DNA from 2 places in the Variovorax sp. GW458-11-26-14-LB1 genome. Region 2 is predicted to be linked to the other one. Evidence: riboswitches for the same ligand, from Rfam matches in the RefSeq annotation. Region 2 holds a riboswitch; the other holds the start of a gene.
The links. A riboswitch is a leader RNA that binds a small molecule or an ion and turns the genes downstream of it on or off. The one in region 2 is predicted to bind thiamine pyrophosphate.
Positions count from the first base shown of each region.

Region 1: linked by a shared signal. The riboswitch ahead of thiC (phosphomethylpyrimidine synthase ThiC) and the one ahead of AC07YS_RS03810 (purine-cytosine permease family protein) in region 2 are both predicted to bind thiamine pyrophosphate.

Region 1 is NZ_JBWKYW010000002.1:286,038-293,334, forward strand. Features, by position in the region: gene AC07YS_RS02690 (AraC family transcriptional regulator) at 1-386, shown strand, start outside; gene AC07YS_RS02695 (thioredoxin family protein) at 672-998, opposite strand; gene AC07YS_RS02700 (HAD family hydrolase) at 1,085-1,777, opposite strand; gene thiC (phosphomethylpyrimidine synthase ThiC) at 1,860-3,743, opposite strand; TPP riboswitch at 3,835-3,940, opposite strand; gene AC07YS_RS02710 (YchJ family protein) at 3,968-4,399, opposite strand; gene AC07YS_RS02715 (hypothetical protein) at 4,578-4,988, shown strand; gene AC07YS_RS02720 (DUF5071 domain-containing protein) at 5,702-6,091, opposite strand; gene AC07YS_RS02725 (DUF2314 domain-containing protein) at 6,182-6,481, opposite strand; gene AC07YS_RS02730 (uracil-DNA glycosylase) at 6,572-7,297, opposite strand, start outside.
Region 2 is NZ_JBWKYW010000003.1:211,599-218,895, forward strand. Features, by position in the region: gene thiD (bifunctional hydroxymethylpyrimidine kinase/phosphomethylpyrimidine kinase) at 1-603, shown strand, start outside; gene AC07YS_RS03810 (purine-cytosine permease family protein) at 548-1,888, opposite strand; TPP riboswitch at 1,965-2,069, opposite strand; gene AC07YS_RS03815 (MarR family winged helix-turn-helix transcriptional regulator) at 2,180-2,635, opposite strand; gene AC07YS_RS03820 (enoyl-CoA hydratase) at 2,772-3,548, shown strand; gene AC07YS_RS03825 (adenylate/guanylate cyclase domain-containing protein) at 3,674-5,605, shown strand; gene AC07YS_RS03830 (PDR/VanB family oxidoreductase) at 5,579-6,553, opposite strand; gene AC07YS_RS03835 (Rieske 2Fe-2S domain-containing protein) at 6,559-7,297, opposite strand, start outside.

The DNA of each region.
Region 1 (7,297 bases), on a different contig from region 2:
GCGACGAACGCGCGCTGCGCACCATGCTCAAGCGCGCCCTGCCGCTCACGGTGCTGCAGTACCGCCGCGACCGCCTGCTGGGGCAGCGCGTGCGCGAGCTGCTGCGCGCGCGCGCCGGCGAGGCCACCACGGCGGAGGCGCTGGCAGGGCTGCTGAATGTGTCGGGGCGCACCTTGCACCGGCAGCTGCATGAGGAAGGCACCTCGCTGCAGGTGCTGAAGAACGAGGTGCGACATGAGCTGGCGGTGGAGCAGCTGCGCCGGACCACGCGGCCGATCAAGCAGGTGGCGCTGGCGGTGGGCTTTCGCAACGAGAAGAGCTTTTCGCGCGCGTTCCTGCAGTGGACGGGGCACGCGCCCAGGGACTTTCGGCAGCTGGGGTTGTAGTGCTTGTTCAGGGCGCGTGCACAGGCCACCGGGTACTTCCCTCCGCGAATGTCCCCCGGGGCTTCGCCCCTCCTCCTTGATTTCGCTGCGGGAAGCACCCAGTGCCCTGCGCACGGGGGTACGCGGTCGGTTCACGGCCGATCAACAACTGCTCTGAAACGCTCACGCCGATGGGGTGCCTTGCGCAGCGAAATCAAGGAGGAGGCCGCAGGCCGGGGGACATTCGCGGAGCAAGGTACCGCGTCGGCGGGAGCGTCGCCCTGAACCACGCGACGAAAAGCGAACTCAGGCCGGCGAATCGATCAACGCCAATGCATCGGCGATCGACTGGCTGTCTTCCGGCCGCACCAGTTTCGCGACCTGTTGCCCGTCGCGCATGAACACCAGCGTGGGCCACAGCCGCACGTTGAACGAACGCCCCAGCGGGCGGCCGCTGCCGTCTTCCACCTTGATGCGGCGCACGTTCGGGTACCGGGCAAAGGCCTCGGCAATGTTCGGCTGCGCGGCCTTGCAGATGCCGCACCAGTTGGTGCCGAACTCCACCACGGCCGGGCCCTGGAGCGCGTCGATCTCGCTGCGGTCGGGTTGCGCGGTCTGGTACTCGGAGGTCATGGGCAGGGTCCTTGCGAATTCGTGGGAAGGAGCGCGTGAAGGCGACGGGTCCGCCACACGCTGACGGGCGTCATTGCACCAGAAACTCAGGCCGCCTGCAGGCCGTAGCCGGCCAGCAATGCGGGCAGCTCGGTCATGTCGCTGAACACGGCCACGGCGCCCGCGGCGCGCAGCGCGCCCGGGCCGCTGTGGCCCGACTCGCCCGTGCTGTAGCCGAACACCGTGGCGCCCGCGGCCACGCCGGCCATCGCGCCGGTGACCGTGTCTTCGACCACCGCGCAGCGCTTCGGATCGACACCGAGCGCTTCCGCCGCGGCCAGGTACACGTCGGGGTGCGGCTTGGAGCGCGGCATCTCGTGGCCGCTGAAGATGCGGCCCTCGAAGCAGTCGAGCAGGCCGACCTTGGCCAGCTGCAGCTCGACCTTGTGGCGGTCGGCGCCCGACGCGCAGGCAATGCGGCCCTTGAGCCGCGCGTGGATCTCGCGGATGGCGGCAGGCGCATGGGGAATGGCGACGAGGTCGCGGTCCAGCGCCTCGTTGCGGCGGGCGCGAAAGCCACGCAGCCAGTCGTCGGTGATCTTGAAGCCCGTCTTGGCCTCGATGAGCGCCGTCTCGTCCTTCACGGCCTTGCCGGTGAAGATGTTCATCGATTCCTCGGCCGTGAGCTGCCAGCCGAGCTCGCCGAGCATGTCGGCAAGCACGCGGTTGGTGATGGGTTCGGAATCGACGAGCACGCCGTCGCAATCGAAGAGAACGGCGGAAAAGGGGAAAGGGGTCATTGCGAGGCTGAAGTTCAGGGGTCTGGCTCCATGGTAGCAACGCCCCCTTTCCGCACGGGCAGACTCAGGCTATCGGGCCATCTCAGGCCACTGGCCGGATCGGGATGTAGATCTCGCCGCCGCCGGCCATGAATTCTTTCGACTTCTCTTCCATGCCCTCGGCCATGGCAGCCGCCTCGGCCACGCCCTTCTTGGCCGCGTACTCACGCACCTCCTGCGTGATCTTCATCGAGCAGAACTTGGGGCCGCACATCGAACAGAAGTGCGCCACCTTGCTCGAGTCTTTCGGCAGCGTCTCGTCGTGGAATTCGCGCGCCGTGTCGGGGTCCAGGCCCAGGTTGAACTGGTCTTGCCAGCGGAACTCGAAGCGCGCCTTGCTCAGCGCGTCGTCGCGCGAACGCGCACCCGGGTGGCCCTTGGCCACGTCGGCCGCGTGTGCGGCGATCTTGTAGGCAATGATCCCCTGCTTCACGTCGTCGCGGTCGGGCAGGCCCAGGTGCTCCTTGGGCGTCACGTAGCAGAGCATCGCCGTGCCGGCCCAGCCGATCATCGCGGCGCCGATGGCGCTGGAGATGTGGTCGTAGCCCGGCGCGATGTCGATGGTCAGCGGGCCGAGCGTGTAGAACGGCGCTTCGTGGCAGTGCTTGATCTGCTCGTCCATGTTGGCCTGGATCATGTGCATCGGCACGTGGCCCGGGCCTTCGATCATGGTCTGCACGTCGTGCTTCCAGGCGATCTGCGTGAGCTCGCCCAGCGTGCGCAGCTCGGCAAACTGCGCTTCGTCATTCGCATCGGCGCCAGAGCCGGGGCGCAGGCCGTCGCCGAGCGAGAAGCTCACGTCGTAGGCCTTCATGATGTCGCAGATGTCCTCGAAGTGCGTGTAGAGGAAGCTCTCCTTGTGGTGCGCGATGCACCACTTGGCCATGATCGAGCCGCCACGCGACACGATGCCCGTCATGCGGTCCGCCGTGAGGTGGATGAACGGCAGGCGCAGGCCCGCGTGGATGGTGAAGTAATCGACGCCCTGCTCCGCCTGCTCGATGAGCGTGTCGCGGTAGATCTCCCAGGTGAGGTCTTCGGCCACGCCGCCCACCTTTTCGAGCGCCTGGTAGATCGGCACCGTGCCGATGGGCACCGGCGAGTTGCGCACGATCCAGTCGCGCGTGGTGTGGATGTTCTTGCCGGTCGACAGGTCCATCACGTTGTCGGCGCCCCAGCGGATGGCCCACACCAGCTTCTCGACCTCTTCCTCGATGCTCGAGGTGACGGCCGAGTTGCCGATGTTGGCATTGATCTTCACCTTGAAGTTGCGCCCGATGGCCATCGGCTCGACCTCGGGGTGGTTGATGTTCGCGGGAATGATCGCGCGGCCACGGGCCACTTCGTCGCGCACGAACTCGGGCGTGATGATGCGCGGAATGCTCGCGCCCATCGGGTTGCCCGCCACGCGCCTGGCGCGCTCCTCGTTGGCCAGGTACTCGGCCATCCACTCGCGCTTGCCGTTCTCGCGCAGGGCCACGTACTCCATCTCGGGCGTGACGATGCCGCGGCGCGCGTAGTGCATCTGCGTGACGTTGGCGCCCGACTTCGCGCGGCGCGGCGTGCGCTGCAGCGCCGAGGCACCGGCGCGCAGTTCGGCCAGGCGCTGCGCGTCGCGGTCTTCGTTCTTCGCGCCGTCGTCCAGCGCGTGGTGCGTGCGGCCTTCATAGCTTTCGGTGTCGCCGCGCTCGATGACCCAGGCGCTGCGCACGTCGGGCAGGCCGCGGCGCACGTCGATCTCGACCTTCGGGTCGGTGTAGGGGCCCGAGGTGTCGTACAGGGAGACGGTTTCGCCGTTGGTCAGCGCCACGTCGCGCACGGGCACGAACAGGTCGGGCCGGCTGCCCGGAATGACGCACTTGTGCGAGGCGGGAAAGGGTTCGCGCGTCAGCGACAGCAGCGAGGTGAATTTGTCGGGGGCATTCATCGGAGGCACTCCTTGTTGAGGGAAAGGGTGCTCCGCAATCGCTCGTGGACCTCGGGAGGCCCGCCACCGAAAAAGGGAGTGACGGACCGAAGTCAGGGAGTGCAGCTCTTCTTACGCCGGTATGACCCGGATCAAGTTCGCGGGTCGGCAGCTTTGCCATCTCAGCACGCCACATGCGTGCACCCCGGAGCGGGGCCGATTGTGCGGGCCGAAGCCCGCCGCCGTCAACCCGGGGGCTGGTGCAGGTCTCCGTCGACGTAGAACCAGCGCTCGTCCTCGCGCACGAAGCGGCTGCGCTCGTGCAGGCGGAACGCCACGCCCGTCGCACCGCGCTGGCGGGCGACGAACTCGACCTCGGCGTGGTCGGCGTCGAGCACCGAGCGCGAGCGAATGTCCAGCCCCAGCCATTTGACGCCCGGCTCGAACTCGACCGAAGCCGGTCGCTTCGACGCGTGCCAGGTGGCGAGCAGGTAGTCGGCACGGGCCAGCACGAAGGCCGAGTAGCGCGAACGCATCAGCGATTCGGCGTCGGGCGCCGGCGTGTTCTCGAAATCGTCGAGGTAGCGCCCACAGCACAGGGCGTAGCCAATGGGCTTGTCGCGACGGTCGGTGCGGCCGCAGGGGCAGGGGCCGGGAGTGGGGTCGGTGGCGCTCATGAAGGGCTCTATTGGAACACTTGGCGCGGCGGGGGCTGAAGGTGGGGTGTGGGCGGCTTCCGGGCATGCCCGCTTTGCGGGGACCTGCCGGGGCCAAAGGCGCCGGGGCCTCTTGCGCCAATGGCTTGTGCCGCTAAAGTCGTCCGGCGTTTCGTTCCTTCAAGCTGAACACCAAAGCATGCTTTTGCGATTCCTCAAGCTGTTCTTCCTGCTCGCTGCGACCCTCTCCTTGGGCGTCTTTGCCTTTCTGCACGGGTTCAACGCATGGCGCGCCGGACAAATCGTTGTCACGCGAAGGGGACGCGAACCCTTTGTCGCAAGCGCCGATGGTGCATTTCCCATCACGTTCAATATGGAAGTTTGGGGATTGATGATCATCGGGGGCGCCGTTGCCCTTTGCGGCATTGCAGGCGTCGTCAAGTTCCTCATCAACACGCCGGACCAGCGACGCACGATGCTGACCCGTATGGATGGCGTCTCGCGTCGCGAGCGCAGTGACATGGACATTCCGTGGTCGATTGGGCTTGCCATCGTCGGGGCGGTTGTGGCGTTTTTTCTCTACTTGGGATTTAGGGTCTACGCGCAATAGGTTTGTCTGTCTACAACCAGCCATGAGTGGCCTTTCATCATGAGCACGCGATCACGCATTGGAATCACATTGCTGCTGACGGCAGCATTCATCACCGCTGGCCTGTGGCTGGGCCGCGAGCTGTCAATCGATAGCTGCTTGGATCGCGGAGGCAGTTGGAATCATGAGCACTCAGAGTACTTCACTTCAAAGCCGTAAGACTGAGAACGGCCAGGATTCGCCGTTGACCAAGTTGGTACGGTTCAACCCATATGCGAGTATTCGCAACAGATGAAAGCTAAGTCTCTTGCTCTGATAAGTCAACATTCAGACTTGCTGTCGGCGGACAAGCAAGCTGTGGCCCGTTGGCTTTTCGAGGAATGGGCGCAATCGCCATCGTCCGCGCCGAAATGGCTCCAGCGACGATTTCGGAAAACGTTCAGTTTCCCTCTTCACAACAACGATGCCCCGCAGAAAATGCTCAAGGATTTGACGCTCGAGTTGTTGTCCCAGCACCGGGAAGCACTCGCAGACCGAGCGCGGCGAAGTGGCAGATTGCCGACTTAGCAATCGGGGCTCACGGCCGTCGTTATGGAGAGCACCCCGCCTAAGGCGGTCTGGCAGTATCCGGTCATGAACTGACATTCGACACAGGGCACATAGCCGCTTCGGGCCCAAAAGAGACGTCCCCGATTCTCGATGGCAGACACCCGAAAGACGTTGTCACGGCCTACTCAGGCTGCTTTCTTAACCAGGATCCTTCGAGCGATCTCATCGACCCCTTCGTCACTTTCACCAGGGCTCGGGTCCGAGGCCATGCGCAAAAGATACGGCTCGACGGCCACTGCGAGCCTGGGTGACGGAGCAACAAGTTTGTCGAGCACCCAATACTTCCAGACGTGATCTTCGGACTCGAAGATCATCCGCAGATGAGGTGCCAGCGGTTCACCGATGCTAGCCAGAAAGGGAATCAAGACGTTTGCGACAGGCCAGTTGATGTCTTGCACCCAAGCGATCAACTCAGGAAGAAGCGCGTCGACGGCCGGATAGCCTAGAGCGACGATCGCTTCTGCCCTCGGCAGGTCGTGCTTGTCGACTGGCAAAAGGTGTGCAATTTCAGGCAATGAGTGCTCCCGCATGTTCAACGGCCACTACTGACCAAATTCAGCCCGGCGCGGCGAGCGGCAGCTAGTAGCCGGCAACAGCAACATCCGTCACTCATCCTCGTAGATCTGAATGACGTGTTGGGGGCCAAATGGGACTAGAGCGCCCATTTGTAGTTCGTCCGTGGACATCGGCTGATTGTTCAGCGAACCGACGTAGCCGGTCGCGGTGATGTCCTCAACGATCACCCACATCCGTTCAACGTCAACCGTCTCATCATGCTGAATGCGAAACACCAGTTTGACGAGCTGACCAGGCTGTAGGTTGGCTCGCCGCTCCCGAGGAGGGATGTAGAACGTCCCCGGTGCTTCTTCGTGCCGAGCCTCCCCATCATCGAGTTCGAACTGCAAAACTAACCTCCTTGCTTGAGCGGATGATCGGTTACCGGTGAATTCGATCTGACTCGCGAACGACCGGTTCTGGCCGTTTGCTGTACTCCATCAAGTCCGCAAGCTGACAGCGACGTCTCGCAACGTCTCAATCAGCTCAGTGCGGCGATCTAGCGAATAGTTGAGCGCCAGCGGCGAGCAGTGGGGTGTTCTCTCGACACGCAGGTGCGGCGCAATTCGCTTGAGAGCCGGCGCGAGCCGCTGCGCATTCTTTCCCATTAGCACAACCACCTGCAGCCGCGACAGCAATTGCAGCAACTCCGCAAGCCATGGCTCGGCCCGCTTGACGTCTTCTCGGGTTGCAGGACGGATTTTGGTGCCCTCCTCGTTCCCGAGGTACCAGGGAACTGCGTTCCACCGCACCACGTCGCGGCGCGAGAGTCCCGCTGACTCGCAAGCATGCCGGGCGTTGGCTGCCGTCTGGTCCGGATTGTCGGAACTGATGAAACCACTTCCGACAGCGCGCGGGCCTGGGGCTTCCTGCAAGAGAAGCACGCGTGCGTTGATGCCGCCATCGAGTGGGTCGAAGCGCGGCACGCCGTCGGGCGCGTCACGGCTTGCGCTTATCCGCTCAGCCAGCGCCTGTAAGGGCGCCACGTGTGGCTCAAAGGACCTAGCGCGCCTGGCCTCCACCGCCTCGTCACTGGCAAGCACCTGGTCGCGGGCTCGAAAAACTGGAATGAAGGTGCTGGCAGTCAATGGGTCATGCTGGCTCTCGCCTCGCGAACCCCGCCCATGGCCGTTAATGGCCGAACCCTGTCTACCGGGTTTGGACCA
Region 2 (7,297 bases):
AAGCTCGGCATGCTGCACGCGCCCGAGGTGGTGGAGGTGGTGGCCTGGGCCATCGACCGCTACCAGCTGAAGAACGTGGTGCTCGACCCCGTGATGATCGCCACCAGCGGCGACCGCCTGATCGCGGCCGAGACCGTGCAGGTGCTGGTGCGTGAGCTGTTCCCGCGCGCCGTGGTGGTCACGCCCAACCTCGACGAAGCCGCCTTGCTGGTCGGCCATGCCATCGGCGGCATCGACGCGCTCGACGGCGCGGCCGATGAACTGCTCGCGCTCGGCGCGAAGGCCGTGCTGCTCAAGGGCGGCCACCTGCCGGGCGACGAGGTGGTTGACGTGCTGCTGGAGCGCAGCGGCGCGCGCAAGCGGCTCGCGTCGCAACGCATCGCCAGCCGCAACCTGCACGGCACCGGCTGCACGCTCTCGTCGGCCATCGCCGCGCACCTGGCACTGGGCCTGGCGCTGCCCGACGCGGTCGAGCGCGCACGCGCGTACATCCTCGGCGCGATGCGCGCCGGTGCGGATGTGTTGGTCGGCGCGGGCCACGGTCCGCTCAACCACGGCTTTGCGCCAGTGCCGACCCACCGCGTGCCGCTGTCGGGCGGCTGAGCCAGGCCAGCACGAAGGTCGCCGCCAGCGTCGGCAACGCCGAGCCGAACTGCGGCGCCCATTTGGCGAGCGCGTGGTAGGCCGCGATGCCCGCGAGCCAGATCAGCGCCGCGCCCCAGTCGATGGTGCGCGTGCCGCTGGCCGACACGGCGTGGCCGCTGCCGAGCCGCCCGAGGATCACGCCGTACAGCGGCACGAACACCGAGCTCAGCAGCAGCAGGAAAGGTTCGAGCGTGTGCATCGGCAGCACCAGCGCCAGGCCGATGCACAGCACCGCCAGCAGCAGGCCCCAGCGCTTCACGCTCCAGCGGGGCAGCAGGCTGTGCGTGGAGACCGAGCCCGAGTACACGTCGCCATAGGCGTTGTCGAGTTCGTCGATGAGGATCAGCCCCAGCGCCACCAGGCCGCCCTGCGCCAGCAGCAGCGCCATGACGAGGCTGGTGCCCGGCTCGGCCACGCTCACCACCATCACGCCCAGCGCATAGCACCAGATGTTGGCGAGCGCGTAGCCGATCCAGGTGCCGCTGAACGCGCTGCCCAGGCCGCCCGCGGCGCTGCGCTTGCCGTGGCGCGCGTAGTCGGCCACCAGCGGCAGCCACGACACCGGCATCGCAATCACCAGGTCGAGCGCGCTGAACATGCCCATGCTGCCGTTGCCCGGCCGCGCCCAGAAGGCGTCCAGGCCCTTGGCGTGAAGCTGCGTGGCGAACTGCCAGCTGAGCCACAGCAGCGACAGCACCACCAGCGGCAGGCCGAAGCGGCTCACGAAGCGGCGCACCAGCTTCACCATCGAGCCGGCCAGCAGCGCCAGCAGCACCGCGCCCCACAGCAGCGTCGTCAGCACGCCGCCCCAGGCCGTGCCCAGCGCGGCGCCGAAGGCCTGCTGCCCGATCGCCTGTGTGCCCTCGCGCATGATCACGAGTTCGAAGGTGGTCCAGCCCACCAGCTGCACGATGTTGAGCAGCACCGGCAGCCGCGCGAAGGCGCTGCCGTAGGTGGCGTGCATCAGGCCGGCGCTGGCCAGCCCGGTTTCGCAGCCCAGCCGCGCGGTCCAGGCCAGCAGCCCGGCGCCGAGCAGCGAGCCCAGCACGATGGCCAGCGCCGCGTCGCGTGTGCCCACGGCCGGCACCAGGTAGGCGCCGATCTGCATCACCAGCAGCCCGACGCCGAGGCTGAACCACAGCGAGGCGTGGTCGTGCCAGCCGAAGACGCGCCGGGAGGCGGGCAGGGGCGTGAGCGCTTCGTTGCCGGACGAAGCGGAACTGTCGTTGTCGTTGTGTGCCATCCGTTTGCTCCAGTGCAAAAGGTTTGGCAGGTGGGCGAGGCTCCAGTGGCGCGGCCGTCACGCGAGACAACGCGACAGGCCACCGGACCAGCTTCCCTGCGCGAGGATTACCTCAGTCAGGTTCAAAGGGACTTTCTCAGCCACACCGGTCGAAACCGGTGCAGCACCCCTAGCGAAATGTCATTTTAGGCGCGTGTGTCGCAGACGCACCGAAAAGTTCCTGCGCACGGAAGAATCCGGCCACAGCGGGCCTTGCACCCGCCGCACCGATGGCGTGCCGGGGCCGAGGGCCTATTCCTCGTGCTTTCCCGCGCCCTCGGCGGAAAAATTCTCGACCACCGATTCGAGCCACCGGCCGACGATTGCCATCTCTTCGTCGCTGAAGCCCTGGGTCAGCCGTGCGTTCAACGCGCCGAGCCCGGCCTTTGCACGCTGTCCGGCAAGCCGTCCTTCCTCGGTCTGGTACAGGCGGAATGCGCGCCCGTCGTTCGGGTCTTGCGCGCGGGTCAGGTAGCCGGCTTTTTCGAGCCGGGCGGCAAGGCCGGACATGGCCGGTGCACCGATGTTCAGTGCCTGCGCGACTTCTCCCGTCAGGGCGCCATCGTTGGTCGACAGGAAAAACATCGTGCCGGCCTGGGCTGCCGACAGCGCGGGTAGGGCGTCGCCGCGGGTTTCTTTCCAGCGCTGCACCGCCCGCTGAGCGACGTTCAGAAGAAACACCAGCCTGTATTTTTTTTGAGCTTTCATCGGATTCCTGTGGCCTGGGCGAAGGCGCTGCAGGTTACATCTTATCCGTATTTATTTCGCACGCGAAGCATATACTTCGTATGCGAATTAAATGCCATCCCTCTCGCACGGTGCGAGAGGGCAACCAGGAGAACCTATGACCGAATACGTGACCGTCGAATCCACCCAGGGTGTCCTGACCCTCACGCTGGCCAGGCCGGAGAAGATGAATGCACTGACCAATGCGATGTATGGCCGTCTGGCCGATGCCATCGCAGGTGCCGAGAGCGACCCGTCCGTCCGGGCCATCGTGATGCGAGGCGAAGGTGGCATGTTCACCTCGGGCAACGACCTGGGCGAATTTGCTGCCGTGGCTGCCGGGAAGGCCGGCAACGAAGAGCGCCATGTCGCCCGCTTCCTGCGTGCGTTGGCGAGTTCAACGCGACCGGTGATTGCGGCGGTCAACGGACGCGCAGTCGGCGTGGGGACCACCTTGCTGTTGCACTGCGACTTCGTCGTGCTGGCTGAGGATGCGCTGCTGTCCACGCCGTTCGTCAACCTGGCGCTGGTTCCCGAAGCGGCGTCGAGCCTGCTGCTGCCTGCCCGCATCGGCCACGTTCGTGCCTACGAGATGTTTGCGCTGGGCCTGCCGGTGTCCGCTGCGCAGGCCTTGGCCTGGGGCATCGCGAACCGGGTCGTTCCTGTGTCGGACCTGCACGGCGAGGCGCAGAAGGTTGCCGAGCTGCTCGCCAGCCGTGCCGCGGGCTCGTTGAAGCTGACGAAGGGCCTGATGAAGCAGGGCGCGGCCGTTGCAGCCCAGATGGACCTCGAAGGCGCGCAGTTCGTGGAGCGCCTCCAGAGTCCCGAAGCGCGCGAAGCCTTCACGGCGTTCGCTGAGAAGCGGGCCCCTGACTTCTCAAAGACTGCGGCGTAGCGGCAAGCGGGCCGGTCATCGTCCAGATGTCGGCCGACCCGTGATGCGCCGGTCCGCGGGCCCCCGGCCCGGGTGAGAATCTCCGCCACGAGGGCGCCTTCGAATGCCCTGGAGGCTCCCCGCACATGACAGACGACCGCAAGCACCCGGAACCACCGGCCTCATCGCCCGCACCCCACGCGCGGCTGCGGCGCTTCCGGGTCGACGTCGGCACCATCATCTGCGCGGTCGCGCTGCTGCAGTCGTTGCTGCTGGTGGCCTTCGGCTATTGGGGGGCGGAGAAGCTGGTGTCGAAGGTGGGCGAGTCGGCGCACAAGGTCAACCACGACCGGGTCGAGGACAACATCCTCGCCTTCCTGGCCAAGACCGAGGGCCTGGTGCGCGCCATCGCCCACACGCCCGACCTGCATCCGGCGGGCCACGACGGCGAGCAGACCGCCGAGCTGCTCTGGGCCGCGCTGGAACAGACACCCGAAATCGACAGCATCGGCGTGGGCAGCGACGACGGCCATTTCTTGATGGCCATGCGCCACCCCGCGCCGGTGGTGCGGCAGGTGCTGCGCGAGAAAGACTTCACCACCGAGACCTGGGAGTACAAGTCGCCGCCCGACAGCGACGAAGACGAAGACCCGCGGCGGCGCTACGAGACGACGCGCATCGAGGCCTTCCGCAGCGAGGACGACCCGGTGCACGAGGACTGGTTCACGCAGGCCGAGAAGGCGCAGCGCGCCGTGTGGACCGCGCCCTTCGTGCTGCCCTCGATGAAGGAGCTGGGCGTGAGCCACGCGCGGCCGAGCCGGCGGCAGGACGAGGAGGGCGTCACGCAGACGATCGTGGCGGTCGCCAGCGTGTCGCTGGGGCATCTCTCCAACCTCGTGCGCCTGTTCGGCGGCACGGGCCACGGCCACAGCGCGTTGTTGAGTGCCGACCACCACGTGATCGCGCGCAGCGACCACCCGCATTCCGTGCGCGTGCTCGAAGACCCGGACGAGGGCGTGCTCGGTGCGCTGCACACCCACATGCTGGCCAACGGCAGCCGCGGCTGGACCGAGGACATGGCCTTTGCGCTCGTGCACGAGGGCATGCACTACCAGGTGCAGACCTCGCGCATTCCGGCCACCGACTGGCATCTGGTCAGCTGGGAGCCCGAAGAGGCACTGCTGGGTGCGCTGCATCGCAACGTGCTGTGGTCGCTGCTGCTGGTGCTGGCGTTCCTGGCGATCGCGCTCTTCATTTCGCTGCGCCTGTCGAAGCTGGTGACCGCGCCGATCGAAAGCCTCTCGCGCACGGCGCGGCGCATCGGGCGGCTGGAGCTCGACGACCTGCCGCGCGAGTCGAGCCGCGTGCTCGAGATCCAGCACCTGAACCAGGCGCTGGACGAATCCGCGCGCAGCCTGCAGGCCTTTCGCAAGTTCGTGCCGGTGGACGTGATCCGCCAGCTCATCGCCGAAGGGCATGCACTCGAACCCAACGGGTCGCCGCGCCGCGTCACCGCGATGTTCACCGACGTGGAAGGATTCACGGCCATCGCGGAATCGATGCCGGCCGATGTGCTGATGCGGCAGCTGACCGACTACTTCAACCTCGCGACCCGCGTGTTCGCGCGCCACGGCGGCGTGATCGACAAGTTCATGGGCGACGGCATCATGGTGCTGTGGGGCGCGCCCACCGACCTGCCCGACGCGGAGTACCGCGCCTGCGTGGCGTCGCTCGAACTGCACGCCGAGATGACCGAGCTCAACCGCCGCTGGCAGGCCGAGGGCCTGCAGCCCTTTCGCACGCGCATCGGCATGCACACCGGCATCGTGATCGCCGGGGTGCTCGGCTCGAGCGACCGGCTGTCGTACACGGCGCTCGGCGACGTGATCAATGCGGCCAGCCGCATCGAGGGCACCAACAAGCAACTGGGCACGCGCACGCTGATGTCCGAGGCGACCCTCGAAGGGCTGGGCGGGCGCCTGGCCACGCGGCGCATCGAGGAGCAGATCGAGCTGCGAGGGCGGCAGACGCGGATGGTGCTCTACGAGCTGCTAGAGGTCGAGCACCAGCCTCGGTGAGCGGGCCCGCGAACAGCAGGGCAGGAAGCAGTCGTTGGCCGCCTGCTCGGCGGGTGTCAGATAGAGGTCGTGGTGCGCGACCTCGCCTGCGAGCACACGCGTGAGACAGGTGCCGCAGACGCCTTGCGCGCACGAGACCGGAATCTCGATGCCCTCGGCGGCGAGCGCGTCCAGTACCGTCATCGTCGCGGGGATACGGACGACGCGGCGCGAGCGGTGCAGTTCGACCTCGAAGCTGCCTTGTCCATCGGCCGGCGGTGCGGCGGCCGAGAACGACTCGAAGTGCACCTGCGCGTCCGCCCAGTGCAGGGCGCGCGCGGTCATGCGCACGGCCTCGAGAAAGCCCGAGGGGCCACAGACATAGACGTGTCGGCCCGGCGCCGGACGGCCGAGGGTGGCGGCGAGGTCGATGTGCTGAGCGGGCGGGCCGTCGTCGTGGTGGAAGAACACCTTGTCTGCGAACGCGCTGTCTTCGAGCCGCCGCCGGTAGGGCGCGCGCGCCGCCGAGCGGCTGCAGCAATGCAGCGCGAAGTCGGCCCCCAGCGTGGCCAGCCGCTGCGCCATCGACAGCAGCGGCGTCACGCCGATGCCGCCAGCCAGCAGCAGGCTGTGCGTTGCGCTTTCGTCGAGCGCGAAGAGGTTGCGCGGCGGGCCGATCTGCAACACTGAGCCTTCATGGACGGTGTCGTGCATCGCCCGCGAGCCGCCGCGCGAGGCGGCGTCGCGCAGTACGCCAATTTCGTAGTGCCCCTCGTCGTCAGGGGCGGATGCGTTGCACAGCGAATACTGGCGCACGAGCCCGCCGGGCAGTGCGACGTCGATGTGCGCGCCCGGCGTGAAGGCCGGCAAGCGCTCGCCATCGACGGGTACCAGCCTGAAGCCGGCCACGCCTTCGGCCTCGACCGTCTTGCGTGCCACCCGCACCGCGATGCCTGCGCCGCTCGACACGCCATTCATTCCTTGGGCACGAGGAAGTTGCCGGCCTCGAACTGCACGGGCGGGGCCGCGGGGTCGAAGCTCACGCCGGCCGGGTCGCGGCCTTCGCGCAGCGCGTCGAGCTGGCGTTGCAGCAGCCGGCGCAGCATCACGATGCCGCGGTCGGACGAGGCCAGGTGCTCTTCCGAATGCGCCGTGATGGCGCCCTGGCTCACCTGCGCCTCGTAGTCGCCGGGGAAGGCGCGGTGCTCGGCCTCGCTCAGCTCTTCCCACAGCTTGCCGTTCAGGCGCGAGCGCACGCGGGCGAGATCGCCCGGGGTTTTCACTCGGCCCACGGTGTAGATGCGAAAGCTGTGGTCGTCGATCGGCAGCACCCAGCCGATCGACTCGACGCGCCCGTAAGCCGCCACGCGCGGGTTGGGCACCACGCGCAGCGTCGGCAGCACGGGGCCGGCCACGCGGCGGAAGGTGCTGCCGTCTTCGAGCGTGCGGATCGAGGTGATCGTCACGCCGGTCTCGGTGCTCTCGAAGCTCACGTCGGGCATCTGCCCCATGAGCGCCACGAACTGCGTGCCGCTGAAGCTGCCGTGCAGCACGGGCACGTGGAAGGGGTCGGCCACGTTCTCGTAGTGCTGCAGCCAGTTGCACGGAATGACCTGCGGCCCGCCGCCGCCGATGCTGTTGCCGTCGGCTTCCAGGGTCTCGCCGTCGTCCATGGTTTCGAGGCAGTCGTAGCGCGGCAGCACGGGCTTCTTG